3 regions of the Paraburkholderia kirstenboschensis genome follow, and region 1 is predicted to be linked to each of the others. Evidence: riboswitches for the same ligand, from Rfam matches in the RefSeq annotation. Region 1 holds a riboswitch; each other region holds the start of a gene.
What was found. A riboswitch is a leader RNA that binds a small molecule or an ion and turns the genes downstream of it on or off. The one in region 1 is predicted to bind cobalamin.

Region 1 (10,527 bases):
TCCGCAATGCGTCGCCGGTGCCGCCGAGCAGCAGGACTCTCGTCATCGCGCGACTCCGATCAGCTTGCCCGCGCGGTCGATTGCAAACATCTCGACGTTCACCTGCGGCGGCACGATTTCGCGTGCGACGGCAAGCGCGTGCGCGCAGACGATATCGCCGAGCGGCACCTGCTCCGCATGCGCTAGCGCGACCGCTTGCTGGCTCGTATTGGCTGCGCGAATTGCGGATTGCAGCGCGTCGTTCGCACCCTGTTCGGCGGCCCATTCGGCGAGCCGTTGCAGATCGATGCTCGAGTTGCGGCTATGCAGATCGAGATGGCCCGCCGCGAGCTTGCTCAGCTTGCCGAAGCCGCCGCAAATACTGAGGCGCTCGACCGGCGCGCGCTTCATATGCTTGAGCACCGCGCCGACGAAGTCGCCCATTTCGATCAGTGCAATGTCGGGTAATCCGTAGTGTGAGCGCATCGCGTCTTCGCTCGCATTGCCTGTGCACGCGGCAAGATGCGTGTAGCCGTTAGCGCGCGCAACGTCGATGCCCTGATGAATCGACGCAATATAAGCCGAGCACGAAAACGGCCGCACGATGCCGGTCGTGCCCAATATCGACAGGCCGCCCACAATCCCGAGCCGCGGGTTCATCGTCTTGAGCGCAAGCGCTTCGCCGTCTTCAACGCCAATGGTCACTTCGAAGCCGCCGCCATATGCATGCTCGCTGGCGAGTTCTGCAAGATGCTCGCTCATCATTTTGCGCGGCACCGGGTTGATCGCCGGCTCGCCGACGGCGAGCGTCAGCCCCGCGCGCGTCACCGTGCCCACGCCCGGTCCGGCTCGGAACACAACGCCTGGCCCGGGGACCAGACGCACGCGCGCGAACACCACAGCGCCGTGCGTGACGTCGGGATCGTCGCCGGCATCCTTGATCGTGCCGGCTTCTGCGCCGTCATCGGTCAGCCGGCAGAAGACGAGCGGCATCGGCACATGCTGGCCTTTGGGCAACACGATTTCGGCTACCTCGCTGACCACACCCGCGAGCAGCAGACGGGCCGCCGCCAGCGACGTCGCGGTTGCGCAACTGCCGGTCGTGTAGCCGCTGCGCAGCGGCGCGGGTTGTTCGGGCGTTTCGTCGCGCATTAGCGTCACGCCGGTGAAGCAGCGTTGGGGTAGCCAACAACACTCTGGGCACCATCGGCAGCGCAACGCTTCACCACGTCGAACAAGGTGATCGGCAGCGCCTGCCGCCACGTATCGAATCCGCCGAGCGGTTGAGCGTCCGAAAGCGCGATTCGCGTGAGCGTGCCGCCATATTTGTCGCGCCATGCTGCGAGCGCCGCCTCGCCTTGCAACGTGACCGCATTCGCAACCAGCCGGCCGCCGTCGCGCAAATTTTCCCAGCACGTTTCAAGCACGTCCGGCACCGTCACGCCTCCGCCGATAAACACCGCGTGCGGCGCGGCCAACCCTTCGAGCGCTTGCGGCGCACGGCCCGCCACGAGCTGCAGTCCAGGCACGCCCAACGCATCGCGATTGTGCTCGATGAAGCGCTGACGCTCCGCGTGCCCTTCGATCGCGATCGCCCGGCAAGTCGGATGCGCGCGCATCCATTCGATGCCGATCGAGCCGCTCCCCGCACCCACGTCCCACAACAATTCGCCGGGCGTCGGCGCGAGTCGCGCGAGCGTGATCGCTCGCACATCGCGTTTGGTGAGCTGGCCGTCGTGACGAAACGCGTCGTCCGGCAAGCCGCAGGTGAGCGGCAGACGCGGCGCGCCTTCGGTGGCGCGGCATTCGAGCGCGACCAGATTCAGCGCGGCGACATCGCCCGCGGACCATTGATCCGCGCGGCCGTCGATGTGCCGCTCGTCGTCGCCGCCAAGATGTTCTAGCACGGTCATCCGTGTTGCGCCGAAACCGCGCGCGTTCAGCAGATCGGCGAGCGCGGCGGGTGTGCGCCCGTCCGCGCTGAGCACGAACACGCGGGCGCCGTCGTGCAAACAAGCGTTCAAGGTGGGCAGCGGCCGCCCAACCAGCGACACGGTGGCCACGTCCTGCAACGGCCAGCCGAGCCGCGCGGCAGCGAGCGATAACGACGACGGCGCGGGCAACACGCGCAGTTCGTCGGCCGGCAACTGTCTAGCCAGCGTCGCGCCGACGCCGAACAGCATCGGATCGCCGCTCGCCAGCACGCACACGGAGCCGCCGCGCTCGGCCAGCAGCGGCGCGAGATCGAACGGGCGCGGCCACGCGGCGCGGCGCGCGGCCAGCCGCGCGGGCAACATCGACAGATGACGTTCGCCGCCGTAAATCACCGACGCTTCGAGCAACGCACGCCGCGCGGGCCGCCCCAAACCGGCGAAGCCGTCATCGCCTATGCCCACCACCGTCAGCCACGCCGACATGCACCCTTCCTCATTTTGTATCTCAAACAATGCACTGCGCCACGCCGGTCAAAGCGTCCAGCCTCGTTGTGCTATCCGAAAAAAGGCATAATACAGCCGCCGGTGCCCTTCGGGGCCTAACAGGGAACACAGCGGGAACATTGCCGCTGTGGCTGCCCCCGCAACTGTATGCAGCGAGTCCGCCTGCGCTTGGCGCCACTGGTTCAACCGGGAAGGCCGCGGCGGACGACGACCTGCCAGCCAGGAGACCTGCCGGCGAGACTGTTCGTGCCAGCCAACATCGGGCGGGGTGTACCGATGCCGCAGCAATGCCGCTTGATCGCTTGCTCGGGCCGTCGCGCGACGCTAACCCGGTGTCCGTCTTGAATCCAGCTTCGCCCTCCACCGTCTTGCCTGACGCGGCATCTGCGCTGCGGCCCTCGGCGTGTCCGGGCCTGCTGCGGATCGTCGCCGCGCGCGATGGCGGCATCTGCCGGATCAAGCTGCCAGGCGGCGAGTTGAGCGCGGCTCAGGCCGAGGCAATCGCGAATGCGAGCGCGCAGCATGCGGCGGGCGCAATCGAACTGACGAATCGCGCGAATCTGCAGTTGCGCGGCGTTCGTGCCGGACATGAAGCTGCGCTTGTTGCCGCGCTACTCGATGCGGGGCTCGGACCGAGCGCTGCAAGCGGCTCTGCAGGAATGGGCGGTGCAGCGCCGACCGATTCCGCCGCAGACGATCACGATGGAGATCGAAACGCGCACGCACTCAAAGCATCCGCTGCTGACGACGTGCGCAACGTCATGATCAGCCCGACTGCGGGACGCGACCCGTCCGCACTGTTCGACACCAGACCTCTGTGCACCGCGCTTCTCGCGCTGCTGCAAAGCGAAGCGCGTTTCGCGGCGCTATCGCCGAAATTCGCGTTGTTGCTCGACGGCGGCGAGCGGCTCGCAAGAGTGGACCACCCGCATGACGTGTGGCTCGCGGCGGCGCAAGATTCTGGCGGTGACGTGCGCTTCATATTTGGACTTGCGGGCTGCCCGTCCGTTGATGCAAGCGCGAGCGCGAACACGCACATCGGCGGGAACTCGACATCGCCGTCACCATCATCAGGCAAAGCTGAGGGCTCGTCTGAAAAACCGCATGCGGATGCGACAGGCGCGTTGGCCTCGGTACTGCCCTCGCAAGTTCCGGCGCTCGTGCGCGCGCTGCTGCATACGTTTCTCGATCTTGCCGCTGCCGACGCCACGCGTATGCGCCATCTGCTCGACACGCATTCGGCGGACGCAATATTGCAGCATGCACAAACGTACGTGGATTTTCCATTGACACGCGACGCGACGCTCGCCGACTGGCGCCGCAGCACGACCGCCGATGCTTCATTGCGCCTCGGCGCACACACGCAACGCGTCGCGGATACTTGGCATGCCGGCGGTCAGCCGCCGCTCGGCCGCATCGACGCGGCCACACTGCACGGCCTCGCCGCACTCGCGCAACAACACGGCGACGGCACGCTGCGCATCACGCCGTGGCAAAGCGTATTGCTGCCCGACATCCGAACGCCCGCAGTGCCCGCGGTGCTTGCGGCGCTGAACGCGCTGGGCCTCGCATGCGATTCCGCCGATGCCATGACACGCCTGATCGCGTGCGCCGGTTCCACCGGCTGCGCGAAAAGCCTCGCGGATACCAAAGCCGATGCATTGGCTCTCGCGAAGCGCCTGCCGGCCGGCGTCGACGTGCATTTGAGCGGTTGTCCGCGCTCGTGTGCAGCCGCGCATTGCGCACCGTACACGCTGCTCGCCGCGGCGCCCGGCATCTACGACCTTTTCCGACGCGACCAGGGCCCCGGCTTCGGTCAATGCGTCGCGCGCCAACTGACAGTCGAACAGGCCGCCGATACGCTCGCGCGCCTTGTCCGAAGCGACACATGAGTGACACCGATGCTTGATTACATTCGCGACGGTCAGGAGATCTATCGCCAATCTTTCGCGACGATCCGCGCCGAAGCCGACCTGTCGCGCATTCCCGCCGACCTCGAAAAACTCGCGGTGCGTGTGATCCACGCTTGCGGGATGGTCGATGTGATCGACGATCTCGCGTTCTCCGATAATGCCGGCACAGCAGGCCGCACGGCGCTCGCGCAAGGCGCGCCGATTCTCTGCGACGCCGGCATGGTCGCGCAAGGCATCACGCGCGCGCGGTTGCCGGCGAACAACGACGTGATCTGCACGCTCACGCATGAGCGAGTGCCCGCGCTCGCTCGCGAACTCGGCAATACGCGCTCGGCCGCCGCGCTCGAATTGTGGCCCCCGCATCTGGCCTGCAGCGTCGTCGTGATCGGCAACGCGCCGACTGCCCTCTTTCATCTGCTCGATATGCTCGACGCAGGCGCGCCGAAGCCCGCGCTGATTCTGGGCTTCCCGGTCGGCTTTGTCGGCGCGGCGGAATCGAAAGCGATGCTCGCCGCGAACAGCCGCGGCGTGCCGTATGTCGTCGTGCATGGCCGACGCGGCGGCAGTGCGATGGCTGCGGCCGCTGTCAACGCGCTGGCAACGGAGGTTGAATAAATGACAGCGCAACAACGTGCAGGGCGTCTGTATGGGCTCGGTGTCGGTCCCGGAGATCCGGAACTCATCACGCTGAAGGCATTGCGTCTGCTCAAGGCGGCGGCCGTGGTCGCCTACTTCGTGGCGAAGGGCAAGAAGGGCAACGCGTTCAGCATCATCGAAGCGCATTTGCACGACGCGCAGCAGCAACTGCCGCTCGTGTATCCCGTCACGACCGAAGCGCTGGAGCCGCCGCTGTCGTATGAAGCGATCATCGCCGACTTCTACGATACCGCCGCTGAAATCGTCGGGGCACATCTCGATGCGGGGCGCGACGTCGCCGTGATCTGTGAAGGCGATCCGTTCTTCTACGGCTCGTACATGTATCTGCACGACCGGCTCGCGGCGCGCTATGAGAGCGAAGTGGTGCCGGGCGTTTGCTCGATGCTCGGCGGCGCGGCCGTGCTCGGTGCGCCGCTCGTATATCGCAACCAGAGCCTGTCGGTGCTCTCGGGCGTGCTGCCGGAAGACGAACTGCGCCGCCGTCTCGCGGATGCGGACGCCGCTGTCGTGATGAAACTCGGGCGCAATTTCGACAAGGTGCGGCGCGTGCTCGGCGAACTCGGGCTCGCGCACCGCGCGCTGTACGTCGAGCGGGCGACGATGGGCAACCAGCGCATCGTCCCGCTCGCCGAGGTGGATCCGATGGCGTCGCCGTATTTTTCGCTGCTCGTCGTGCCGGGGGAAAAATGGCAAGGATGATGCCGCCCGCCATCGTCATTCTCGGCGCGGGTGCGTTGGATACCGCGCGGCGCATTCAGGCGCTGTATGCGGATTCGCAGGTGCATGCGCTGCAAGGCCGTGCCGAAGCCGATGTCGCCTACACCGAACTGAGCTCGCATCTACGCGACCTGTATGCACGGGGCACGCCGATTGTCGCGCTGTGCGCAGCCGGCATCGTGATTCGCTGCGTGGCGCCGCTCCTGTCGAACAAGGGCGCCGAGCCGCCGGTGCTTGCCGTCGCCGAAGACGGCAGCGCGGTCGTGCCGTTGCTCGGCGGCCTCGCCGGCGTCAACGTGATGGCACGCGAGATTGCCGCCGCGCTCGCTGTATCGCCTGCAATCACCACGAGTGGCGAGTTGCGCTTCGACACCTGTGTGCTCAATCCGCCGGATGGTTATGCGCTCGCCGATATCGGTCAGGGCAAGCGTTTCGTGTCGGACCTGCTCGCTGGCGAAAGCACGCGCATAGAGGGCGAGGCGCCGTGGCTCGACGACGCGCAACTGCCGCGCTCGCCATCGGCGCGGCTTGCGATTCGCGTCACGCCTCGCGCATGGACTGGACGCGAGGACGAGCTCGTGATTCATCCTCGCAGTGTCGTCGCGGCGGTGGTGCCGAGGGCTGTGGCTTCAACGCCCGCACAAGCAGACAGCCCCGCAGCGTCAACCGCAAGCAAGAACGCCGCCGCCGAAATCGCGGCTCGCGTGCACGCGTCACTCGACGCCCACGGCCTCGCTCCTCTTTCGCTTGCGGCATTGCTTGCGTCGTCGGAACACATGGCCGAACCGGCGCTCGCCGAAGCCGCGGCGGCGTTGAATGTGCCGCTACGTTTCACCGAAGCCAATGCAGGAAGCAGCAACTCACCGGAGAGCCTCCTGCACGCCGCCCTGCGCATTCCCTACGAAACCCTGCACGACGATCGTGTGCAAGGCATCGCCCTCGCTCTATCGCCGTTGGCGGTCGATCCCGACACGATAGGACGGGCGCGCGGCCGGCTGACGGTAATCGGCCTCGGCCCCGGCAGCGCGGAACTGATGGTGCCCGCGGCGCGCACGGCGCTCGACCGGGCCACCGATATTCTCGGCTACGAAACCTACGTGAAAATGGCCGGCCCGCTGCACGTCGGCCAACGAGTACACGGCACCGATAACCGCGAGGAGATGCAGCGCGCGCGCCATGCGTTCGAACTCGCGAGCGCGGGACGTTCAGTGGTGATGGTGTCGTCCGGCGACCCGGGCGTATTCGCGATGGCCGCGGCCGTGCTCGAAGCGCTCGACGCCTCGGAGAACAGCGAGTGGGCCGCTGTCGAGCTCAGCATCGTGCCGGGCATATCGGCGGCAATGGCTACCGCCGCGCAAGCCGGCGCGCCGCTCGGCCACGACTTCTGCATGCTGTCGCTGTCGGATAATCTGAAGCCCTGGAGCATCATCGAGAAACGCTTGCGGCATGCCGCGCAAGCGGACCTCGTCATGGCGTTCTACAACCCGATCTCGCGCGCACGTCCGTGGCAACTCGATAAGGCGCTCGATATCGTTCGTGAATATCGCACGGCGCATACGCAGGTCGTGCTCGGCCGCGACATTGGCAGACCGGGTGCAACGCTGCGCACCGTAACGCTGGGCGAACTGCGTTCCGCGGATGTCGATATGCGCACGATGCTGATCGTGGGCTCCTCCACCACGCGCCGCTTCACCAGGGGCGCGCAGTGGGTCTACACGCCGCGCTGGTACGAGTAAGCGAACTGATAATCACGCCGCGGCCTTCATATCGTCGATGGCGCGCTGCCTCACGCCCAGGTCGTCCCATAGTTCCGGATGACAGGTGAACACCAGAATCTGATGCCGCGTGGCGGCGTCGATCAGCGCCCGCTTGATCGCGTCCCGCCGTGCAGCGTCGGTATGCACGGCTGCATCGTCGAGCATCAGCAACGTGGGCCGGCCGGACGCCTTCAGCAGATCGGCATACGCGAGCCGCGTAAGAATGCCGAGTTGCTCGCGCGTGCCGAAGCTCAACGCTTCGAGCGTATCGGCGCGACCATAGCGATCGAGCGTCGCGGGACTCAGATCGTCGCCGAGCGCGATGGTCGACTGCGGAAAGATCCGCTTCAGATAATGGCCGAGCCGTTCCGTCAACGGCGCGCGCAATTGCGCCACCGCCGCATCGCGTTCCGCGACGAGCACTTCGTCGAGCAGACTCAACGCGCCGGCGCGCAAGCTCAGTTCGTCCTTGCGGCGCGTGGCCTGCTCCACTTTCGCGTCGAGCGCTGCAAGACGCTCACCGAGCCCCGACGCGCCCACTGTCTCCAACTGGCTGCGCAAACGCGTGATGCTGACCTGCCGCTCGTGTTGATCCTGACGCGCAAGTTCCGCCGACGCGCGATAGCGCTTTGCCTCGGCCGCCGGGTCGTCCAGACGCACGGCATCGAGTTCGCGCTCCCGTGCTTCGCGCTGCTTCGTCAGCGCCTCGACCTGCACGCGTTGTTCGACGATCTTCGCCTGCCACTGTGCGCGGTTGCGGCAGAACGCTGCGTCGCTCAATTGCGCTTCCTTGCGCTGCAATTGAAGCGCGAGCGATTCGGCCGTCGCAATGCCGGTGGAACGCTTCTCGGTTGCCTCGTTCAGTATCTTGCGGGCGCTCTCCAGCGTGGAGGCCGCGATTTCGGCGCTGCGCCGCGCTTCGTCGAGCGGCAGCGCGGCCGAAACGTCGGGCAAACTCGTCAAACGCTCGTTGGCGGCCTGCGAGCGCGCGGCGGCCGAAGCCAACGCGGCTCGCAGCGCGTCGATGCCCTGCGGTGCGTACGCTTCCAGCACCTTCGCGTAACTCTTCTGCTGCGCGACGAGCGCCTTCCACTGTTCGTGCCTCGATTCGGCCTCAGCGTGCGAAGCCACGCCGAGCGCTTGCAACAACTGTGCATGCTGCGCTTCGAGCGCGGCGAGTTCCGACAATCGCGCGGGCAGATCCGACACGCCCGGAATCACGCGCAATTCGCCAAGCTCGCCGAGGCCGATCCGCTTTTCTTCGTCGACACGCAATACGCCCGCACCGCTGATGGACTCATCGCCCACCGTAATCGTGCCGCTCAACCGGTATTCGATGCGCGTCATCGCCGCTTCGGTTCGTGCACGCAACACGGTCAGCGACGCATCGAGCGCAGCGAGGCGCTTGAGCTTCGCCTCGTCGATTTCAACGGCGGCTGCGGCGCGCGCGGCTTCTACGAGCGCTTCGTTGGCTTCGCTCGCGGCGGCAATGGCCGCTTCGAGCCGTTCCAGTTCCGCGCGATAAAGACCGATCTGGTTGCGCAGATCCGCGGCGCTCACCGCCGCATTCGCCAGTTCGAGCGCGCGGTTTGCATCGGTAAAAGCCTGCTCCAGTTGCGCGACGCGGCTTGCCGCCTGTGCATATTCCGTCTCGACCGTCGCCACGTTCGCGCGTGCCGTGTCGAGTTGCTGACGCTCGCGCGCCACCGCCGTTTCCAGTTCCACCGCGGCCTGTTCGTGCTGCAACGGCAGCGCGAGTTCAGCCTCGCTGACTTTCAACGCCTGCACGAGCCCCTGAACGCTGCGCTCCAGTTCCGCAGCCGCATCGGCGCGCTGTTGCGCCAGCACGGCCTTCTGCTCGTGAAGCTCCCAGGGCCGCTTGCGTTCGGTTTCTTCGAAGGCCTGCTGCTGCGCGGCAAGTCGTGCGATGTTTTCATCGAACTGTTCGCGTTGCCGGTTCAGATCGTCACGCTCCGCGATCAGCGCGGCGAGCGCGGCTTCGGCTTCCGCGAGCGGCCCCGTGGATTTCTGCGTGCGCGCGGTCAGCAGTTGCCGAAGCTCGCGTTGCACGGCGGCGATCAACGCATCTTCGCCAGCCGATTCGCGGCTACCGGACAATTGCGACAACGCATCGCGCAGATACTGCGCCGCGTGACCGGTCGAGTCACGCATGTCCTGCGTGCCGCCCTGCTGCACCCACAGCAGACCGGGAACGCCCGCGTTTTCCGCCTTCAACGGCCCGCGCGCGGCACGCGAAAAGCCGAGCAATGCGGCCAGCTTGTCTTCCGCTTCGTCTTCACCGAATACGGCCTGGCCGATCTTCAACTCACAGCGCTGACGCGTGACGAACTGCTTCGCCAGGCGGCATGCGACGCCGTCGAGATCGAAGCTGACTTCGACCGACGGCTGCCCGCTCGCCTTGCCCCAAGGCAGCAACTCCTTCAGATGCGAGGCCTTGTAGCGTTCGAGAAACACCGCACGCACGGCCTCGGCAATCGTGCTCTTGCCGGCCTCGTTCGGCCCCACGAAAAGATTGAGACCGGGCTGCAGGTCGTCGATAAAAAGACGTCCGGTGAACTGTTTGAATTCCTGTATCGCGATGCTCTGAAGCTTCATGCGGACCTCGCCTCACGCGGCAATTCGCGTTGAAAGCGCGCCAGCAGCAATAAAGCCTCTGCCGCGCGCTTGACCTGTTGCGGGTCGGACTGCGGGTCCTCCTGCATGCCGCGCAAACGCGCGACGACTTTGGCCAGATAGCCGCTTTGCGCGCCGAGTTCGGCGAGATCCTCGGTAGTAGGCAGCACTTGCAAACCGCTCAGATCGACACGCAATGCACGCACGCGCGCGCGGGTTTCCTCGACGGCGACATGAAGCGCTTCGGCGTCGGCCAGCGCGGCCGTGCCGCTCACGGAGACGCGCAGCACGTCGCTGCCGCCCAACGTGGCGAGGCGCGCCTTCAGCGAGTCGACATCGGTCGGCACGGAGATCGATTCGTCCCAGCGATGCCACTGATATTGACCGACCCGCACCGCGTCGACCAAGGGTTGCGCGCCGGGCTCGCTCAGC
Region 2 (10,527 bases), on a different replicon from region 1:
CTTCGTGCTGTTCTTCTTCTCGCGCAAGCCGAAGCCGCTCGGCGCTATTTCGGCGGTGTTCCTGATCGGTTATGGCCTCGCGCGCTTCATAGTGGAATTCGCACGTGAGCCCGACGACTTCCTCGGTCTGCTCGCCATGGGTCTCTCCATGGGCCAATGGCTCTCATTGCCGATGATTCTCGTGGGCATCGCCATGCTCGTGTGGTCGTATCGTCGCAGCCGCGGCGAACCGGCGCACGCGCTGCCATGACACGGTACGTTGTGTTCGCCGGATAAAAAAACGCCACGGCATGCCGTGGCGTTTTTGCGTGTGCCGCCGCACGGGCAGCGCGTTGACCGCGCGTTACTTCATCTGCACTGAGCCCGATACATTCACCGTTACCGTGGACGTGCCGCCTTCAATTGGCACGGGTGCCGACATCTTGGCGTCGGCGCCCATGGCGCGCGCGCTCATCATCATGACGGGCCGCGGCATTGCGCCGTTATGTCCGACGTTGACCTCGCGAATCGAATAGCCGCTGTAGCCGAACGCCTGCGCGGACGAAGCCGCCTGCTCACGGAACGACTTGATCGCATCGCCGGTGAGCTTTTGTTCAGCGGCTCGCTGCGCCGCAGGCGACAGCGAGAACTGCACATTGCCGACCTGCATGATGGGCGCCATTTGCCCCGCGAGCTTCGACGCCGCGGCGAAGTCGTGCGACTCGAGCACGACCTCCGTGCGGCCGCGCCATGCGGAGATGCGGCCATCGCGATCAGTGGACGGATAAATCGAGAACGAACCGGTGCGTGCGGTCACGCCGCTCACGCCTTTGGCTTTTTGCAATGCCGAATCGGCGCGCTGGTTCAGCGTTGACGTAAGCGCCGACGGATCGCTCGCTTCCTGCTCGTAAAAGAGCGTGATCTCGACGACGTCTTGAGGCACTTCCGCGCTGGCCTGCGCGTTCAGCGATAGCACGCCCGCCGGTTGATAGGGCGCGACGCTCTGCGCGCGTGCGATAGCGGGCGTGAGCACGAGGGCTGCAGGCGCGGCGCAGACAAGCGCGAAAGCGAGTGCACGTGCGGTGTTTTTCATCTGTGTGGAACTCCTTGCTTGAACAGGGTTGCGCACGATCGGACAGGCGCGATGCAACGGCACGGCGCTTCGTGCGCCGTTGGTAGTCCGTTTGCAAGTGCGTTAGGCGCTTGTAACCTGAGCTTGGTTCCCCAATTTAACCGTGCTATGAGCATCGGTTGGCCACATCGCTCGCGGGGCTCTTGCAGCGAGCACTGGCGAACTCAAGCGAGTTGCTTCGTAATGAAACGCCACTCGGCTTCTGTAACCGGCGTGATGGACAGACGGTTGCCTCTCGCAAGCACGCGCATGTCTTTCAGCTCTTCGTGCTCGCGCAACGCGGCGAGCGGAATCAACGGAATCTTCTTCTTGAAGACGACATCGACGAGAAGCCAGCGCGGCGTTTCCTGCGACGACTTGGGATCGTAGTAAGGACTCTTCTTGTCGAACTGAGTCGGGTCCGGGTAAGCGGTGGACGCCACCTCAGCGATCCCGGCGATGCCAGGCTCGGGACAACTCGAGTGATAGAACAGCACGCCGTCGCCGACCTGCATCGCGTCGCGCATGAAGTTGCGCGCCTGATAGTTGCGCACACCGGTCCACGGCAACGTACGGTGCGGTGCGTTGGCAAGATGGTCGATGCTTGCTTCGTCCGGTTCGGACTTCATTAGCCAGTAGCGCATGAATCGAAGGGAACGTTAAGGTTGGAAAACCCGGGAGCACAAACAAAAACGGCACCGGACCGTAGTCCGATGCCGTTCCAAATAAGGTCCCCGCCTTGGCCGCTAGGCCGGCATCCTGAACCGGGGGTTCAGAATTGGTCGCAGTTAGCAGCACTTCGGGTACATCAGACAGAGTGACGCGCACGCCCGTGCTACAAATTTCCGCAACCGTGCACATGGCATTGGTTCAAGGAATATATGACCTTGGCGAACCAGGCAGGGAAGCTAAACCGATCAAGCTAAAACTATTCAGGTGAAACGTTTGCCGAGTGTTACATCGTGGATGCTCTCACGCGCTTTGCTCAGCTACTTCCTGAGCCACCTGGTTGAATCAGCAGCCGACCCGAGGACCAGCCACCTTCACTTGCAAACCGCCTTGCAAACTTGCTGCTTACTGCATGGTGTACTGCTCGATCACAGTACCCAGTTGTTCGTTCATTCGATGCATTGTACGCCGGATTTCTTCGGCGGGAAATGCTTCTCCGTGACGCACGCTCGATTGCAGCTTAAGCAGTTCCGATGCCAGCGACAGCGCGGCCATGACAGCAATACGATCCGTGCCGCGCACGTTGCTGTTATTGCGGATCTTCGACATTTCAGCGTCGACTCGCGCGACTGCTTCAAGCAGCGCGCCTTCCGTTTCCGGCGAGCAGGCAAGACGATAGGGCACGCCGAGAATCGATACTTCGATCTGCTTGGTGGTCATGCATTTTCTCCGTGGCGAGTGGCGTCGCTCTCCGCTTCGACTTCATGCTGAGCGGGCTCGAGCAGATCGAGCTGGTTGTCCGGCTCGTTGTGCCCGCGAGCACGCGGCAATTTTTCGAGGATCGCATTGAGCCGCACTTGAGCGTCGTCGATCTTGGCCGACAGCGCGTCGCGCTCCGCTTGCAGTGCATCGCGTTCCTCGCGCACCATGGCAAGTTCCGTGCGCGTGGCTTCTGCCTCGGCGCGCGACTGGGCGAGCTGCTCTTCGAGCGCGACTCGCGCTTCGTTGTGGCGCTGGCTGATCGCAATCAGCTTGCCGATATTCTGTGAAAGTGTTTCGAGTTCGGTGAGCATGTGCTGCGTCCTCTAAAGACCTCGCATTTTAGCGCGGAATGCCGCACGTTCCGACATTTGTCTCGTTTCGAGACGTAACAACACCGCTTTATGCAGGCTTTTTTCGACTGAAGAAGAAAAAGTACTCGTGTGTCACAGATCGCGTCGGACAATACTCCGCCCCTGTCCGAATCAATCGCTGTCGTGACCCGCATTCTTGACTGGCCCCGAGGCCGCTCATAAACTGGCCGCACTCTGGTGCCCGCGCGCGCATTTCATTGCGCGCGCAGTTAAACGGGAAGCAGGGCGCGCCGTTCACCAGAACGCGCGAACCTGCGCTGCCCCCGCAACGGTAAGCGACCGCATTCGCTTTGCACTTCGTGCTTTGCAGTTCGCGTTTGCAGTTCGATCCCCATCGCGTGTTCCGGTTCAACATGCGAGTGTGCCACTGCGCGTCACGCGTGGGAAGGCGGGATCGGGCGTCGTCAGCCCGGATACCGGCCAGAGGGAGAGGCGCGCGCCTGCGAAATGTCATGTCAAAAGCGCTCGCGCCTCGTTACGCGACGGCCTGCGGGGAAGCGGGCCGCGCACGCCATCCACGGGAAATCTCACTTCATGCTGTCCCCTATCGCCCGCGCGGCGTTGCTCGCATTTGCAGGGCTGCCGCAGCTCGCGCATGCGCAAGCCGCCGACAGTTCGTCTGCGCCGTCGCATGCAGTCGCACCGATCGCATCAGCCGCTACAAGCGCTATAAACGCTACAAGCCCTGCATCCACCGCAATCGCCGATTCTTCGCCTGATGTTTTGTCGCCCGTCGTCGTCACCGCCGAGCGCGGACCTCAAGCGCTCGCCGATACGATCCCGCAAACGTCGCTATTCGATCAGCAGGACATTGCCGACACCACCGCAACCGATCTGCCAGGTCTGCTGCAACTCGCGCCCGGCGCGCAAATCTCGCGCACAGGTGGCCCCGGTTCGACAGCGAGCCTGTACTTGCGCGGCGCGTCGTCGACGCAATCGCTGGTTCTCATCGACGGTGTGCGCGTCGATTCCGTGAGTCTCGGTGCCGCGCAAATCGCGCAGATTCCGCTCGATCAGGTAGACCATGTCGAAGTCGTGAACGGCAATGTGTCGGCGTTGTATGGCTCCGGCGCGATCGGAGGCGTGGTCCAGGTGTTCACGAAAGACGGCGGCGATCACCCGCCGCGTTTCAATTTCTCCGTGGGCTACGGCAGCTACCATACGCAGACGCAACAGGTCGGCGCGAACGGCGCATTGGACAAGGACGGCCGCACGACCTTCAACATCTCGCTCGCGCGTTCGAAAGACGACGGCTTTTCCGCGCTCGATCCTCAACAGGCGCCGAATGCGAACCCCAATGCGAACGGCTATCTGAACGAAAGCATCTCGGCTTCGCTGCGCCATAAGTTCACCGACAAGTGGGACGCGGGCGTCCGCTATCTCCAGTCGAACGGCAACAACAGCTACGACAATGCGTACGGCGAGCCGACCGATCTGAACAATCTGTACACGATAGTGCGTCAGTTGTCCGCATTCGCGAACGGCAAGCTAACCGATTGGTGGACCACGCACTTCATCGTTGCGCAAGGCGACGACCGCAGCGTCTCGAACACCAACGGTCTGTATAACGGCCGCTTCGACACGGACAATCGCCAGTACACCTGGCAGAACGATTTCGCGCTGGCCGCGCAGCAGAAACTGCAAGTCGGCTACGAGCATCTGGACCAGAGCCTCGAGTCGGATACGTTTGCCGCACCCACTCGCCATGTCGACTCGGGCTTCGCCGGTTATACGGCGCGCTTCGGGCGCAACCAGATCCAGGCCAACCTGCGGCGCGACCAGTACTCCGATTTCGGCGGAGCGAACAGTTACTATCTCGGCTATGGCTTCGACATCACGTCGCGTTGGAAGCTAAGCGCAAGCTATTCTGATTCGTTTCGCGCGCCGAGCTTCGACGATCTGTACTATCCGCTGAGCGGCAATCCGTCGATCCAGCCGGAGCGCAGTCATTCGATCGAAGCAGCGTTGCAGTACGCGTCCAATGCGCTCGGCGTGATGCGTTTGAGTGCTTTCCAGACGCGTTATTCGAATCTGATCGACTATGAGCAGGTGACGCCCGGGATCTATCTGGCCGAAAACGTGGGTCATGCAAAAGTGCAGGGACTCGAAGGATCGTGGAGCGGACATGTCGGCAAGACCGACGTGCGCGCGTCGGTGACGCTGCAAAATCCGGTCGACCTGGACAACGATACTGACCTCGTGCGGCGCGCGCGGCGTTTCGCGTCGCTGACGGTGAATCGCAGTATTGCAGGATGGCGCGTGGGCGGCGAGTGGATCGTGAGCGGCCCGCGCGAAGACAGCAGCGGCAAGCTCGGCGGCTACGGTGTCGTGAACCTGGCCGCGCGCTACAACGTCACGAAGGCATGGCACGTGGCCGCGCAAATCCAGAATCTGTTCAACAAGGACTATGAAACGGCCTACTCGTATAACTCGCCGCGGCGCGGTGCATATGTCACGGTCGGCTGGCAGCAGCAGTGATGCCGGCGCCATGCTGAGAGCGCGCCGATGAGCCGTCACGCGGGTTCAATGCCCGCCACGCTTCAGGCGATGACTGCGAAGCGCGCCGCCGCGATCTGGCTCGTGCTTGCTGTCGCCGCGCTTGCCGTGCTGATGGCGTCGCTCGCATTGGGCAGCGTGGCGCTGGCGCCCGCGCGCGTGATCGAGGCGCTTTCGCCGCTGCATGCGGGCGCGTCCGACGCAAACTCTGCCGATCTCGCCGGCGAGATCGTGCGCACGCTGCGTTTGCCTCGCGCGTTGGCCGGTTTTGCTTGCGGCGCATTGCTCGCATTGGCTGGCGCGCTGCTGCAGGTGTTGTTGCGCAATCCACTCGCTGAGCCCTACGTATTAGGCGTATCGGGCGGCGCCGCAACTTTCGCGCTCATCGCGATGAGCGCCGGTTGCGCGTGGTGGCTCGTCGATGCGTCGGCATTCGCGGGCGCATTCGTATCCATTCTTCTATTGCTCGGCCTTGCGCGTCGCGAGTTGTGGCGCGGCGAACCGCAGGACACGTCGCCGCGCCTGCTGTTGACTGGCGCCGTGATCGCGGCAGGCTGGGGCGCGTTGATTACCTTGCTGCTCAATCTCGCGCCCGACAATCGTTTGCGCGGCATGTTGTTCTGGCTTACCGGCGACCTCAATGGCAATGCGCTGCCGTGGACCGCGCTCGTCGCGCTGGTCGTCGTGCTGATTGCAATCGTGCCCGTTGCGCCGCGCCTGAATGTGCTGTTGCGAGGCGACGCTGCCGCGCAGGCATTGGGCGTTGCGGTAATGCCGTTGCGGCTTCGCGTGTATCTCGCGGCCTCGCTCGCCGCGGCCGCAGCCGTGACGACGGCGGGCACCATCGGCTTTGTCGGGCTCGTGGTGCCGCACATGTTGCGGCTCGCGTTCGGCAACGACCAACGTATGCTGCTGCCCGCCGCGGCGCTCGGCGGCGGCGTCGCGGTAATGGGCGCCGACCTGATCGCGCGGCTTGTGATCGCGCCGGCACAACTGCCGGTCGGCGTCATCACGTCGATCATCGGCGTGCCGGTGTTTCTCTGGATGCTGCTGCGCGCCCGCCGATGATGCCCATTAACAACCTCGCGCAGCCCACGCTCAGCGCACAGCGCGTGAGCTTGCGTGCGGGCGCGCGCACGTTGCTCGACGCGTTCACGCATACGTTCTATCCGGGCGAGATCTGGTGCGTGGCCGGTCCGAACGGCGCCGGCAAGACGACGCTCTTATCCACGCTCGCGGGTTTGCGTGAACCATCGGCGGGGCACGTGGAACTCGACGGCGTGCGTATGACCGGCTGGCACGCGCGGCAACTCGCGCAGCGCCGCGCGTTGATGCCGCAAAGCGCGCCCGACGCATTCAGCGCGAGCGTGCTCGACATCGTAATGCTGAACCGCTTCCCGCATTTGACCGGCTGGGGTTGGGAAGGCGAGGGCGATCGCGAGGCCGCGCGTGCCGCGCTGGACTTGCTGGGCCTCACCGCATTGGCCGCGCGAGACGTGCTGTCGCTTTCAGGCGGCGAACGTCAGCGCGTGGCGCTCGCGGCCGTGCTGTGTCAGCAGGCGCCGCTTCTGCTGCTCGACGAACCTTTATCGCATCTGGACCTGCATCATCAGATCGAGTGCCTGGAAGCGCTCAGCGAATGGGCGCGTGAGCCAGCGCGGACCGTGCTGTTTTCCTGTCACGACCTGAACCTCGCACGCCGGTTCGCGACGCACGCGCTGCTGCTCGACGGCGCGGGCGCAGCCTACGCGGGGCGCGCGCACGAAGTACTGACGCCCGCGTTGACGAGCCGCGTATTCGGCTATCCGTTGATTCTGATTCGCGACGGCGAGCACGAGGCGCTCATTCCCGCGCCGCGTTCACGTCACGAATTCGCTTCGAGCCATGACACATCGGCAAGCTGACGCGCAGAACAGAACATCCTTTATCTTCACGAAACTCATGACCTCCTCGCCACGCTTGTCCGGATTGCCCCAGGTAGAACCGCTCGATCAGACGTTACGCAGCGAGCTTCAGCACATCATCGACACGAAGACGAAGCCGCCCGGCAGTCTCGGCCGGCTCGAAACGCTCGCGCGGCAGATGGGCCTGATTCAACGCACCACGCATCCAACGGTGGAGCGCCCCGCGCTGATCGTGTTCGCCGGGGACCACGGCATTGCGGCCGAAGGCGTCAGCCCCTATCCGCAAGCGGTGACCGCGCAGATGGTTGCGAATTTTCTGGCGGGCGGCGCGGCAGTCAATGCATTGAGCCGCGTTGCGAGCATCGAACTCGAAGTCGTCAATGCGGGGATTGCGACGCCGTTGCCGCGCACCGATGGCCTCGTCGACATTCCAGTTGGCGCGGGCACGCGCAACTTCGCGCACGAACCTGCGATGACGCACGATCAGGCGCTCACCGCGATGCAAGCCGGCGCGGCGCGCGTGCGGCATCACGTTGCGCTCGGCAGCAACGTGATCGGCTTCGGCGAAATGGGCATCGCCAACACATCGGCGGCGGCGTGCCTGATGAGCCGCATGTGCGGCGTACCGATCGACGAATGCGCGGGACGCGGCACCGGTCTCGACGACGCCGGGCTCGCTAAAAAGCGCAGCGTGCTTGCAGCGGCGCTCGCGCGACACGACGCGTCCGCGGCTCCTCTCGATGTGCTCGCAACCTTCGGCGGCTTCGAAATCGCGATGATGGCCGGCGCGTATCTCGCCGCGGCGCAAGCGCGAATGACGATTCTCGTCGACGGCTTCATCGCCAGTTCGGCGCTGTTGATCGCGGACGCGATTGCGCCCGACGTGCGTGAGTACTGCGTGTTCGCGCATGCGTCGAACGAGGCGGGACATCGGCGCATGCTCGACTATTTCGGCGCACAGCCGCTGTTGTCGCTCGACATGCGGCTCGGCGAAGGCACCGGTGCGGCGCTCGCGGTGCCGTTGCTGCGCGCGGCCTGCGCGTTCATCAACGAGATGGCGAGCTTCGAATCGGCCGGTGTCGCGAACCGCGAAGCGTGAGCCGCGCGGTAACTCGCTTTCAGTCAACGAGCACGCAAGCCATATATGAAACCGCTGGCGGAATTGCGCTACTTTTTCACGGCGCTTGGTTATTTCACACGCGTACCCGTGCCGCGCTGGGTCGGCTATGAGCCGCATTATCTGAATGCGGCGGCTCGCTATTTTCCGCTCGTCGGCGTGTTGGTCGGCGGCATCAGCGCGCTTGTCTATCTCGCGGCACTGCGGGTCTTTCCGGCGGGGGTTGCGGTGTTGTTGTCGATGGCGTCATCGCTATTGATAACGGGCGCGTTCCACGAGGACGGCCTTGCCGATTGCGTCGATGCGTTCGGTGGCGCCTATACGCGCGACGATGCATTGCGCATCATGCACGATTCGCGCATCGGCGCTTTTGGCGCTATTGCGCTGGTCGTCGCGCTTGCGCTCAAGTGGCAGACGCTCGCCTCATTGCCGCCGATGCGCGCCGCAAGTCTGATGGTTGCGGCCCATGCGGCAAGCCGTGCCTGCGCGATCAGCTATCTGGCCACGCTCGACTATGTGCGCGCGGAAGGCAAAGCAAAGCCGGTCGCGCAGCGCCTGAGCGGCACAGCGCTGTTATGCGCCCTCGCGTTCGGATTGCCGTGGCTGTTGTGGCCGGACGGACCTCGCGGGTGGCGCGCGGCCGACTGGCGGTTCGCGGGCTCGGCGCTCGCGATGCTGCTCGCGTTGCGGTTCACAATGGGCCGCTACTTCGTGAAGCGCATCGGCGGCTACACCGGCGATTGTCTCGGCTTTGCGCAACAGATCTTTGAACTGGGCATCTATCTCCTAGGGCTCGCATGGATATCGTCATGATTCGCCATCCCGCCGTCGCACTCGACGCGGGCGTTTGCTACGGCCACAGCGATGTGGCGCTCGCCGAGGCGGCCGACGTGTCGTCCGCGGCACTCGCGTTGAGGCTCGCAAGCATGCAGGTGCCAGCGCCGCGCGTCGTGATGTCGAGCCCGCTGACGCGCTGCTCGGCGCTCGCCGTCGAAATGGCGAACGATTTCGGCTGCGTGCTCAGTCATGACGATCGCCTGAAGGAAATGAATTTCGGCGATTGGGAAGAGCGCCGCTGGGACTCGATCGATCGCGAATTGCTCGACGACTGGGCGTCCAACTTCGAACACGCACGCGCGCATGGCGGTGAGAGCGTCGCGCAATTTGTCATGCGGGTGCGCGCATGGTTCGATGCGTACGCGCAGACCCGCGAGCTGTCACCGGCGTATGTGGTCACGCATGCGGGCGTGATGCGCGCGATTGCTTCCTTGGCGCTCGACGTGCCGCTCGAACGTTGCTTACGGTGGTCGCTGGAGACCGCCAACATCGTCTGGCTGCGCCGCGGCGATGAGGGTCAGCAGTGGTCGCTAGTGAAGTGGAACGCGTGAGCCCGAGGCGCTTCACGCAACATGCGTTACTGCGCGTTTTGTCTGATGCGGGAACGAGCGAGATCAAGGTCCTCGCACATTTGCTTCGCCCCTAGCGCGATGCGCGGCGCGGGCCGGTTGATGAGATCGCCGTCGATTGCGAACAGATTGTTATTGGCGACCGCCGACAGACGCGGCCACGCGCGCCACGCGCCGAGTTGCGGCAAGGTCGTGTCGGGTTTCGTCGCGCCGGGCGCTGCCGTGACGATTGCTTGTGGATTCGCCGCAAGCACGGCTTCGGTCGAAACGGTCGGCACGAGCGGCTGCAATCTCGCGAACACGTTGCGTCCGCCGCATAGCTCGATAACGTCGCTGACCATATGCTCGCCGTTGAGCGTCATCAACGGTTGATCCCACACCTGATAAAACACGCTGACGGCTGGCCGGTTAGCGTACTGCGCACGCAGGCGCGCAATGTCGCGGCGATATGCGGCGGCGGCTGTATCGGCGGTAAACGAGGTGCCGAGCAATTCGCCGAGCTTCGTCAACGAGACAGCGACGTCGTCGAGATGATGCGGCTCGCTGAAGAACAACGGTATGTGCAATTCGCGCAGGCGGTCGAGCTGGCGCTGTGCATTGCCGTGCCGCCACACCACGATTAGATCGGGCTTCAACGCGACGATGCGTTCGAGATCGAGCGACTTGTTGTCGCCCACGCGGGGCAGTTGCTGGGCCTCGGGCGGATAGTCGC
Region 3 (10,527 bases), 360 kb from region 1:
AGGACGATGTACAGCAGTGGTCGCAGGGCTTCAAATAAGCACGAAGCGGGCGGCCCGCGAAGCGCGCCTACCCGTCAACCGATCAGTTCTTCCGGTGTGACGCGGCGTGCGCCCCACGCGCTCGCCGTTCGCTCGCAGCTGCCGAGCCGTATCGCGCCGCGCTCGAAGTCGACGAATACGACTTCGTCCGCATCCAACGGGCGCGTCGCCTGATCAGTCGTGCGGCCGTCGGTCAGAACCCACAGCCAGCGCTGTTGCGCCGGGTTGCGGCGCGCGCTGCGCTCGAGCAACTGCGCTGCATGTCGAATGCCCGCTGCGAACGGCGTCCCGCCGCCACCGCCGACGGGCTCAAGCCAACGCTCGTTCCACCAGCGCGGCACTGCGGGACCGAAGCGCAGGTCCGCGCCGGCTCCGCCGAAGCAGATCAGCGCAGCCTCGGCACGCATCGCACTTGCGCGGTCGAACAGCGCAACCAACAAGCCCTTCGCGAGTGCAAGGCGCTGACCGGCGAGCATCGAGCCGGAGCAGTCGAGCACGAAGCAGTGCAGCACTCCGCCGCGCGGCGTCTCGCGCACGAAACGCAGATCTCCGGCACGCAGCGCGGGTTGCCCGCGATCTTCCCGCTGGTCCTTCGCCCGTCGCTGTCCACTCGCAGCAAATGTCTGCGGCCATGCGATACGCCGTCCCGGCTCGCCACGTAGATGTCCACGCGCATCGCTGCACAAACGCGAGTGCGTCTGCGCCCGTTGCCGCCATCGAAAACCGCTGCGTGAGTCAGCGGCGGCGCCCTTCCGATGGCTCAGCGTTTTTTTACGTTAAGCGGTATCACGCCTTTGACGTGCGTCGTCGCGGCTGGCTGCGGCGGCAGATAACCCCAGTCGCCGTCGCCGGCCTCGACGTCAGAAGATGAGGGCGTAGCCGAACTCTGCGGTAAATCGCGCGGCACCGTTTCGCCGCCAGCCGCACTGTTAGCAGTCGACGTATCCCGTTGACGCCGCCTATGCACGAGAACCGCTTCGGCAACACGATCCACATGCTGCGACGTTACTGCATCGCTCTGCTCCAACGCCGCGAGCGCTCGCGCGGCGCGAAGCATCACGAGGTCGGCGCGCAAGCCGTCCACTGCGGCGTCGATACACAACGCGCTGACATGCGCGTGCACGGCGTCGTCGAAAGAAAGTTGCGCGACCTTTTCGCGTGCCGCGCGGATCCGCTCGACGTAATGCGCCTGTTCTCGAGCGTAACCAGCGCGAAAGGCCACCGGATCGAGATCGAAGGCGAGCCGCGCCTTCACGATCTCTTCACGCACGCGCGGCTCGAAACAGTTCTGCAACTCCACCATCAAGCCGAAGCGGTCGATCAATTGCGGCCGCAACTCGCCCTCTTCGGGATTCATTGTGCCGATCAGCACGAAGCTCGCCTCGTGACTATGCGATACACCGTCGCGTTCGACGGTGTTCACACCGCTCGCTGCGGCGTCGAGCAACGCATCGACGAGCGCATCGGGCAGCAGATTCACTTCGTCCACATACAGCACGCCACGATGCGCCCTGGCGAGCAGCCCCGGCGAAAAGCGCACGGAGCCGTCGCGCAGTACGGTTTCGATATCGAGCGTGCCGATCAGACGATCCTCGCTCGCGCCGAGCGGCAGATTCACCAGTTGCCCTTCCGGCAACAACTCGGCGAGCGCGCGCGCCGCTGTCGATTTAGCCGTGCCCCGCGGCCCGCTCACCAGCACGCCAGCCAGCCCCGGATCGATCGCCGCCAGCAACAGCGCCTGCTGCAACGGCGCCTGTCCGATCAATGCGGCGAAGGGAAACGCGGGCCTTTGCGCCGGATTTTGCCGTGCATCCTGCCTGGGTGCATTCATGGTTGCATTCCTTCAATCTGCTGTTCGCTCGCGAGCAGATGCTGTTCGACTTGCGCGCGATAGTCCCCGGGCGCCTGCCACAGACCGCGCTGCATCGCTTCTAGCAGGCGCTCGCAAATCGAGTGCAACGCATGCGGATTGTGGCGTTGCAAGAACTCGCGCGTATCCGCATCGTTCAGATAAGCGTCGGTGACGAGCGCATATTGATGATCGGCGACCACGCGCGCGGTCGCATCATAGCCATAGAGATAATCGACCGTTGCGGCAATTTCAGAGGCACCCTTATAGCCATGCCGCTTTACACCGTCGATCCATTTCGGGTTGACCACGCGCGAGCGCACTACGCGCGCGATCTCCTCATGAAGCGTGCGAACGCGCGGCGCGGCGGGATTGCTGTGGTCGGCGTGATAAACGCTCGGCTGATTGCCCGCAAGATGGCGCACGGCCGCGACCATGCCGCCCTGAAATTGATAGTAGTCATTCGAATCGAGCAGATCGTGTTCGCGGTTATCCTGGTTCTGCAGTACTACATCCATCGCGGCAAGGCGTGTACCGAATGCGTGACGCGCTTCTTCGCCCGCGCTTTTCTGCGTGTACGCATAACCGCCCCAAGCCTGATAGGCATTGGCGAGGTCCGCATCGGTCTGCCATTGTTGCGAGTCGATCATGTCCTGCAAACCGGCGCCGTAAGCGCCCGGACGCGCACTGAATACGCGCCAGCCGGCACGCTTGCGCGCTTCGGCTGCGTCCATGCCGCGTGCGATCAACGCATCGCGTTCACGCAGCACACGCTCGCGAATCGGGTTCAGTTCAGCAGGTTCGTCCAGGTCGGCGACGGCCTGGACCGCAGCATCGAACAGATGCATCACGTTCGCAAACGCGTCGCGGAAAAAACCTGATACACGTAACGTGACGTCGATGCGCGGCCGGTCGAACGCCTCGATCGGCATGATCTCGAAGTCGGTCACGCGATGGCTTCCCGGCGCCCACTTCGGCCGCACGCCGAGCAATGCCAGCGCTTGCGCAATGTCGTCGCCGCCGGTGCGCATTGTTGCGGTGCCCCACACGGACAGACCAATCGCACGCGGGTAATCGCCATGCTCCTGCAAATGCCGCTCGATCAACTGCTGCGCCGACTTCAGCCCGAGCGACCAGGCCGCTTGTGTCGGGACCGCTCGCGTGTCCACCGAATAGAAATTGCGGCCAGTCGGCAGCACATCGGGCCTACCACGCGATGGCGAACCGCTCGGCCCTGGCGGCACGAAACGCCCTTCGAGACCGCGCCTAAGATGCGTCATCTCCTGCGTCCCGCATGCGTCGAGCCGCGGCAGCACGTCGTTGCGCAAGCGCTCGATCACGCGCCCGGCTTGCGGCAGGCTCGCTTCGGCCAATGCGCTCGACGCGTGCGTATTCGTATCCGTATCCGTATCCGTATGCCCATGCATTCGCGGTTCGCATACGCTCCGCAGCATTTCCGCTGCGAACAGTTCCAGACGCTCGCGCGTATCACCGCTATGCCGCCACGGCGCATCGCTGACCTGTTGCAGAATGTCGGGACGAGGACCGGTCCAGGCCGCGGACCAATCCACCGATAGCGGGTCGAAGAAATGATCGATCCGCAGATCGCGCGCCAACGCATCGATCAACCCTGCGTTGCTACCTTGCCCATCGCCGACGGGAAAGCGCGCTAACGCAAGCAGCGTATCGCGTCGTTGCACTCCTTGCGGCGATTGGCCGAACGTGTGCAAACCATCGCGAATCTGCGCTTCCTTCAATTCACACAGCCACGCATCGACGCGCGTGAGCAACACATCTTCGTCGTCTTCACCTTTCGGCTCGGACAGGCTCAATTCTTCATGCAGCTTATGTTCGACGATAGTCGCGAGAATCGTGCGCCGTAACAGCCTCGAGCGGCGCGGGTCGACCATCAGCGCTTCGTAGTATTCGTCGACCTGGCGCTCGAGATCTTGCAACGGACCGTAGCTTTCGGCGCGCGTGAGCGGCGGCATCAGATGATCGACGATGACAGCTTGCGCGCGGCGCTTGGCCTGACTGCCCTCGCCCGGATCGTTGACGATGAACGGATACAGATGCGGCATGGGCCCGAGAATCAGATCGGGCCAGCACGTATCGCTCAACGCAACGCTCTTGCCGGGCAGCCATTCGAGGTTGCCATGCTTGCCCACATGCACGACCGCGTCGATGCCGAACTGATGACGCAGCCAGAAATAGAACGCGAGATACGCATGCGGCGGCACGAGCTCGGCGTCGTGATAGCTCGCGTAATCGCCCTGCTCACGCGAGCGCGACGGCTGAATGCCGACGAACACGTGGCCGCAGCGCCAACCCGCAATCATGAAACGGCCGCGCCGCACGCTCGGGTCCTGCTCCGGCGGGCCCCAACGCGCATTCAGCGCATCGCGCGCTTCGGCGGGCAGCGCGTTGAAATGTGTGAGGTAATCGGCAAGCGCAAGGCTTTGCAAAGCGGGTCGCAGATCGCGCACCACGGGATCGTTCGTCACGCCCTCGGTGAGCTTCTGCAATAGCGCGTCGCCGTTCGCGGGCACCGTTGCGACGCGATAACCTTCGTCGCGCAACATCGACAGAATTCCGACTACCGACGCCGGCGTATCCAGCCCGACTCCATTCCCGATGCGCCCCTCGCTCATCGGATAGTTGGCGAGAATCAGCGCGAGTTTTTTGTCCGCGTTGTCGAGCGAGCGCAGGCGGCTCCAGCGGCGGCTCAATTCGGCGATAAAGCCCACGCGTTCGAGATCCGGCTGATAACGCACCACATCGACTTCCGTATGCGGACAGCGATACGCGAGTCCCTTGAAACTGATCGCGCGCGTGATGATGCGCCCGTCCACTTCGGGCAGCGCGATATGCATGGCGATGTCGCGCGAATTCAGGCCTTGATTGTCCTTGAGCCAGTCCTCGCGATTGCCGCCGCTCAAAATCACCTGAAGCACGGGTGCATCGCCGGCGAGCGCGAGCGGTTCCGCGTCATCGATCGCGGAAGCGGCGAACGCAGTCGTATTGAGCACGAGTGCCGCGTTATGTTGAGCGCACAACGACTGCACGACTTCGCGACTCACCGCATCTTTCAACGACGTAATGGCGATTGGCAGCGGGTTCACGCCTTGTGATTCGAGCGCTTCGATCAGCGCGTCGAACACTGCTGTGTTGGCCGCCTGAAGATGCGCCTTGTAGAAAAGTATCGCCGCAACCGGCGCATCGTGCCGCCAGCGCGCTTGCCAGTCGGCGATAGTCGGCGTGTCGCGTTGTGGATGGTAAAGCGACGCGGCCGGCAACGCGCGCGGCGGCGCTGGCTCCTGTCCCCAACCAAGCGCGCGATGCGCGATGCAGCGCAGAAACGCCTCGGCGTTCTGCGGACCGCCTTCCCGCAAATAACGCCACAACTGATGGCATAGATCAGCGCCCGCGGTGCTGCGCGCAAGCAGATTGGGATCTTCCTGCAGATCGCCCGAAAACATCGCAAGCGTTTGCTGTTTGCGCTCCGCTAGCGCGACGACCTGTTCGATGCCATACGGCCAATACGCTTCGCCGCCAAGATGATCGACTACGACAACGCGCGCGTGTTGCAGCACATCTTCGACGTAGAAATCCACCGACGCCGGTTGCCGCAGATAGGTCACGTTTGCGAGGCGCACGCTCGGAAAGCCGTCGCCGAGACGAGGAAACGCACTTGCCAGCAGCGACAGCGTGGTGTCCGCCGAACTGAGCACGACGATATCCGCAGGCCGCTGATCGATACGGATCACGCCTTGCGTATCGTCGACGAAACCGCCCGGCGTGGTGCGCAGCAGATGCATGTGCGCTTACGCCTGCTGCGCCGCGACGCCCGACGCTGGGGCGTTCGACAAGCCCAGCGCCGCGTCGAACGCGCGTTGCAGCGCGGCCTGGTCGAGGTCTTCGCCGATCAGCACGAAGCGGCTTTCGCCCGCCTCGCCGGCTTGCCAGCGTCGGTCGAAATAACTGTCGAAGCGCCGGCCCACGCCTTGAATCACGAGACGCATTGCTGCGCCCGGCAAGGCCGCGAAACCCTTCACACGGTAAATGGTGTTGCTCTGAACGAGCGCTTGCAGCGCGGCGATTACCGCGTCGCGCGACAGCGCGTTTGCATGCACGACCACCGAATCGAACTCATCGTGATGATGATCCGCGTCGTCCGCCGAACCGTGATGGTCGTGGCGCAAATGAATCGTTTCTTCCGAGGCCGCTTCGAGCCCGAACAGCGTGTGCAGATCGAGCTGCCCCATCTGCGCGCGCACGACCTTCACTTGCTGCGGAATCTCTTCGCGTATCAACGCTTCGACCGCGTTCTGACGAGCCTCATCGAGCAGATCTGTTTTATTCAGAATCACCAGATCGGCTGAGGACAATTGATCTTCGAACAACTCGTGCAGCGACGATTCATGATCCAGATTGGGATCGGCTTTGCGCTGCGCGTCGACGGCGAGCGGGTTTTCTGCGAACTGGCCGCTCGCGGCAGCGGGGCCGTCGACCACGGTAATCACCGCATCCACGGTGAAACTGTTTTTGATCTGCGGCCAGTTGAACGCCTGCACGAGAGGCTTCGGCAACGCGAGCCCCGATGTTTCGATCAGCACATGGTCGATCTGCTCACGGCGCTCGACGAGCTTTTCCATCACCGGAAAAAATTCCTCCTGGACCGTGCAGCAGAGGCAGCCGTTCGCGAGTTCATACAATTGCCCTTCTGTTTCGACACCGTTCTCGTCGCAACCGATGCCGCAACCCTTCAGGATTTCGCCGTCAATACCGAGCTCGCCGAACTCGTTGACGATCACCGCGATGCGCTTGCCGCCCGCATGCTGAAGAATGTGCCGCAAGAGCGTGGTCTTGCCGCTGCCGAGAAAGCCCGTGACGATGGTGACGGGGATCTTGCGCATTTGAGTTTGCATCGTGAGGTCCATTCCAGAAGTTGCAGGCGCCGGCCGGCGTAGTGGGCACGCATGAGGTCAAGCGCGCGCCTCTGGCATGAACGACGGCCTTGCTACAACAGGAAAACGCAGAAAACGGGTGTGAGGGCATGAGCGCAGCGCCGCATCCCCGCGACGTTCGCCCTTCGTGTTCCGGCCGGTATCCGGGCTGGCGAAAGCGCCGCTTCCCCTTCCCGAACGAGTGATTTCTCGCCCAGTGGTGATATGCCCACGCGGCCTTGCGCGTGGACATCGAAGCCGGCACTGCGGCGCCATGCGAACGGCCATGACGTCACTTTTCGCTTACCGTTGCGGGGGCAGCACAGGTTGGCCCAAACCGTGACAGGCGGGCGCCCTGTTTCCCGTTTAACTGCATGCGCACGAGCGCGCACACGAGCACCAGAAGTGCGTGCGAGTGTAGGCCCACCGTCTGGCGCCGTCAAGGAAACGCGGGCCCGGCGCGCTTATCGCACGGGCTTCTCGTGTGCTATCGTATGCGCGCGTTTGGTGCCCGCACATGCATTCGCGTGTGCAGTTAAACGGGAAACAGGCAGCGCTCCTGCGCTCAATCTGTGCTGTCCCCGCAACGGTAAGCGACCTGCGGTGCAATGTTCATGCTGCACCGCGCATGCGTTTTCGATGCCACTGTCCGATACATTCGAATGAATGCGGACGGGAAGGCAAAGCGCGTGAGGCCGCCAGCCCGGATACCGGCCAGACGCGGAGGCGGCCGCGCGTTTCACGACGTCACGCCGCCGGCAGCCGGAATCCGCGAGGGACGGATGTGAAGGCGCTGAAGCACGATGCAGCGACCGGGTCCGCACCCGCGCGTGCCGTCGTGCGTGAAGACACCGCTTGAATGACTTCGATCTCCACTCAATTGGGCCCATTCGCGTGCCGCTCCGCATGGTGCGTGTCGGTGTGGCGCGCAACGTCGTTGCCGTGCACGATTAGCGAGCCGCGATGACACGCGCGTGGCTGATCGGCGCAGGTCCCGGCGACGTCGAACTGATGACGCTGAAGGCGACGCGCGCCCTCGCACAAGCCGACGTGATACTCGTCGACGATCTCGTGAATCCCGACGTGCTGCAATTCGCGCGCGCCGATGCGTCAGTTCTCTATGTCGGCAAACGCGGCGGTCATCCGTCGACGCCGCAAGAAGGCATCGTCGCGCAAATGCTCGAGCATCTGCGTGCCGGGCGCAGCGTCGCGCGGCTCAAGGGCGGCGATCCGTTCGTGTTCGGCAGAGGCGGCGAAGAGCAGCAGGCGCTGCATGCCGCAGGTATCGAAGTGGAGATCGTCAGCGGAATCACAGCGGGAATCGCGGCGCCCGCGGCTATCGGCATTCCGGTTACACACCGCGATCACGCGCAAGGCGTGATATTCGTGACCGGCCACGGCGCGGGCAGCAGCGAGCCGGATTGGGCCGCGCTCGCCGCCACCCGCATGACCCTCGTCATCTACATGGGCATGCGGCGGCTGAACGACATCGTCGGCGCATTGCTCGCGGCCGGCATGCGCGCCGACACGCCGTGTGCGGCAATCGAATCGGCCACGCGTCCGGAGCAACGCCATGCACTTTCCACCCTCGGCGAATTTGCCGATGCCGTCGCGCGTGCGGGACTCGGCTCGCCTGCGATCGTGGTGATCGGCGGCGTCGCGTCGCTGGCGCTCGCGCGTGCCGCCGCGGCAAGCTCATCGGATGCGGCGTCTTCGCCGGACGCGAAATGAAAACGCTTAGCGTGGGCATCGGCTGCCGCCTGCATACATCGGCGGACGAAATCGAAACGGCGGTGCGCGCAGCGCTCGGTTCGCACGCCTTCGAAGAGATTGCAACGGTAGCCTCTATTGAAACGAAAGCGGACGAACAGGGCCTGCTGGAATTCTGCGCGCGTCACGGGTTGCCGCTGCAAGTGTTCAACCGCGAGCAGATTGCCGCGATCAGCGTTCACGAACCGTCGGTCGCCGCGCGCGAGCATCTCGGCGTGGACGGCGTGTGCGAACCGTGCGCGTTGCTCGGGGTGGCCGCCGCCCGCACCGCGCGTCTGATCGCTCGCAAAACCGTTTACGCTGGTGTCACCGTGGCGATTGCTTCGACCGAACCCGCACAAGCAGACACTGTCACCATCATCCAACAGGACCTTCCATGAAGACCGATCGCGAATCGCACCAACGCATGACCGAACGCCGGCGCGAAGGCCACGAAAAGAAGCAGGCCAACGCGACCGTCGAAAAGGGTCTGCTGATCGTCAACACCGGCACCGGCAAGGGCAAGACAACCGCCGCCTTCGGCATGGCCGTGCGTGTGCTAGGCCACGGCATGCGCCTTGGCGTCGTGCAGTTCATCAAGGGCGCGCTGCATACGTCGGAGCGCGACTTCCTCGGCGCAATTGCCAACTGCGACTTCGTGACGATGGGCGACGGCTACACCTGGAACACGCAGAACCGCGACGCCGACATCGCCACCGCGCGCAAAGGCTGGGACGAAGCACGCAGGATGATCGAAAGCGGCGATTATCAGATGGTCATCCTCGACGAACTGAACACGGTGCTCAAGTACGAATATTTGCCGCTCGACGAAGTGCTGTCCGTCATCAACGCGCGTCCGGCGATGCTGCATGTGGTCGTGACCGGCCGCCACGCGCCCGACGCGCTGATCGAAGCCGCCGACCTCGTCACCGAGATGCGTATCGTCAAGCATCCGTACCGCGAGCAAGGCGTCAAGGCGCAGCGCGGCGTGGAGTTCTGAAGGTGTCCGCCTGCCCCGCGCTTTTTATCAGCGCGCCCGCGTCGGGTCAAGGCAAGACCACGATTACCGCGGGCCTCGCGCGCTACCATCGGCGACTGGGGCGGCGTGTGCGCGTGTTCAAGACCGGGCCCGACTTTCTCGATCCGATGATCCTCTCGCGCGCAAGCGGCGCGCCTGTGCTGTCGCTCGATCTGTGGATGGTCGGCAGGGACGCCTGCCGCAATCTTCTCGCGCAGGCGGCGGACGAAGCCGACCTGATCCTGATCGAAGGTGTGATGGGTCTCTTCGACGGCACGCCGAGCAGCGCCGATCTCGCGACCGCTTTCGGCGTGCCGGTACTCGCGGTGATTTCGGCCAAGGCGATGGCGCAGACCTTCGGCGCGGTCGCATTCGGCCTCGCCAATTTCCGGCCTCAGGTGCCGTTTCATGGCGTGCTCGCAAACCGCGTCGGCTCCTCGCGTCATGCGCAAATGCTCGAAGAGGCGTTGCCGCCCCCGCTACGCTGGTGCGGGCACATTGCCGCCAGCGACGAAATCGAATTGCCCGATCGCCACCTTGGCTTGCATCAGGCCGCGGAAATCGACGATCTCGACGCGCGTCTGGATCGCGCCGCCGACGCGCTCAGTCATACAGTGCTGGCCGAGTTGCCGCCCGCCGTGGAGTTTGGCCCGCCCACACCGCAAGTACTTCCGCGCCTTCTGCACAACAGAAAAATTGCCATCGCGCGCGATGCCGCTTTCTCGTTCATCTACCCGGCCAACGTCACGCTGCTCGAAGCGCTCGGCGCCCATGTCCACTACTTTTCGCCGCTCGCCGACGAAGCGTTGCCCTCCGACACCGACGCGTTGTATCTGCCCGGCGGATATCCTGAACTGCACGCGGCGGCGCTCGCCGCGAATGCCCGCAGCGCCGCGGCCATCCGCGCGCACGCGGCGGCCGGCAAA

Region 2: another riboswitch for cobalamin. It lies ahead of RW095_RS39430 (TonB-dependent receptor domain-containing protein); the one in region 1 lies ahead of RW095_RS21075 (oxidoreductase).
Region 3: another riboswitch for cobalamin. It lies ahead of cobA (uroporphyrinogen-III C-methyltransferase); the one in region 1 lies ahead of RW095_RS21075 (oxidoreductase).

What each region holds. Positions count from the first base shown of each region.
Region 1 is NZ_CP136512.1:2,695,633-2,706,159, reverse strand. Features, by position in the region: gene RW095_RS21090 (cobalt-precorrin-6A reductase) at 1-46, opposite strand, end outside; gene RW095_RS21085 (cobalt-precorrin-5B (C(1))-methyltransferase) at 43-1,131, opposite strand; gene cbiE (precorrin-6y C5,15-methyltransferase (decarboxylating) subunit CbiE) at 1,137-2,396, opposite strand; cobalamin riboswitch at 2,480-2,667, shown strand; gene RW095_RS21075 (oxidoreductase) at 2,750-4,309, shown strand; gene RW095_RS21070 (precorrin-8X methylmutase) at 4,319-4,945, shown strand; gene RW095_RS21065 (precorrin-2 C(20)-methyltransferase) at 4,946-5,686, shown strand; gene cobJ (precorrin-3B C(17)-methyltransferase) at 5,683-7,440, shown strand; gene RW095_RS21055 (AAA family ATPase) at 7,453-10,077, opposite strand; gene RW095_RS21050 (metallophosphoesterase family protein) at 10,074-10,527, opposite strand, start outside.
Region 2 is NZ_CP136513.1:3,731,963-3,742,489, forward strand. Features, by position in the region: gene lgt (prolipoprotein diacylglyceryl transferase) at 1-250, shown strand, start outside; gene RW095_RS39405 (SIMPL domain-containing protein) at 344-1,072, opposite strand; gene RW095_RS39410 (EVE domain-containing protein) at 1,276-1,734, opposite strand; RNA gene ssrS (6S RNA) at 1,818-1,999, opposite strand; gene RW095_RS39420 (cell division protein ZapA) at 2,165-2,479, opposite strand; gene RW095_RS39425 (ATPase) at 2,476-2,832, opposite strand; cobalamin riboswitch at 3,051-3,331, shown strand; gene RW095_RS39430 (TonB-dependent receptor domain-containing protein) at 3,427-5,370, shown strand; gene RW095_RS39435 (FecCD family ABC transporter permease) at 5,398-6,456, shown strand; gene RW095_RS39440 (ABC transporter ATP-binding protein) at 6,453-7,292, shown strand; gene cobT (nicotinate-nucleotide--dimethylbenzimidazole phosphoribosyltransferase) at 7,330-8,391, shown strand; gene RW095_RS39450 (adenosylcobinamide-GDP ribazoletransferase) at 8,437-9,222, shown strand; gene cobC (alpha-ribazole phosphatase) at 9,207-9,797, shown strand; gene RW095_RS39460 (cobalamin-binding protein) at 9,824-10,527, opposite strand, start outside.
Region 3 is NZ_CP136512.1:6,893-17,419, forward strand. Features, by position in the region: gene RW095_RS08695 (flagellar brake protein) at 1-38, shown strand, start outside; gene RW095_RS08700 (vWA domain-containing protein) at 75-725, opposite strand; gene RW095_RS08705 (ATP-binding protein) at 800-1,870, opposite strand; gene cobN (cobaltochelatase subunit CobN) at 1,867-5,706, opposite strand; gene cobW (cobalamin biosynthesis protein CobW) at 5,713-6,816, opposite strand; cobalamin riboswitch at 6,973-7,253, opposite strand; cobalamin riboswitch at 7,323-7,567, shown strand; gene cobA (uroporphyrinogen-III C-methyltransferase) at 7,798-8,565, shown strand; gene RW095_RS08725 (cobalamin biosynthesis protein) at 8,562-8,984, shown strand; gene cobO (cob(I)yrinic acid a,c-diamide adenosyltransferase) at 8,981-9,583, shown strand; gene RW095_RS08735 (cobyrinate a,c-diamide synthase) at 9,586-10,527, shown strand, end outside.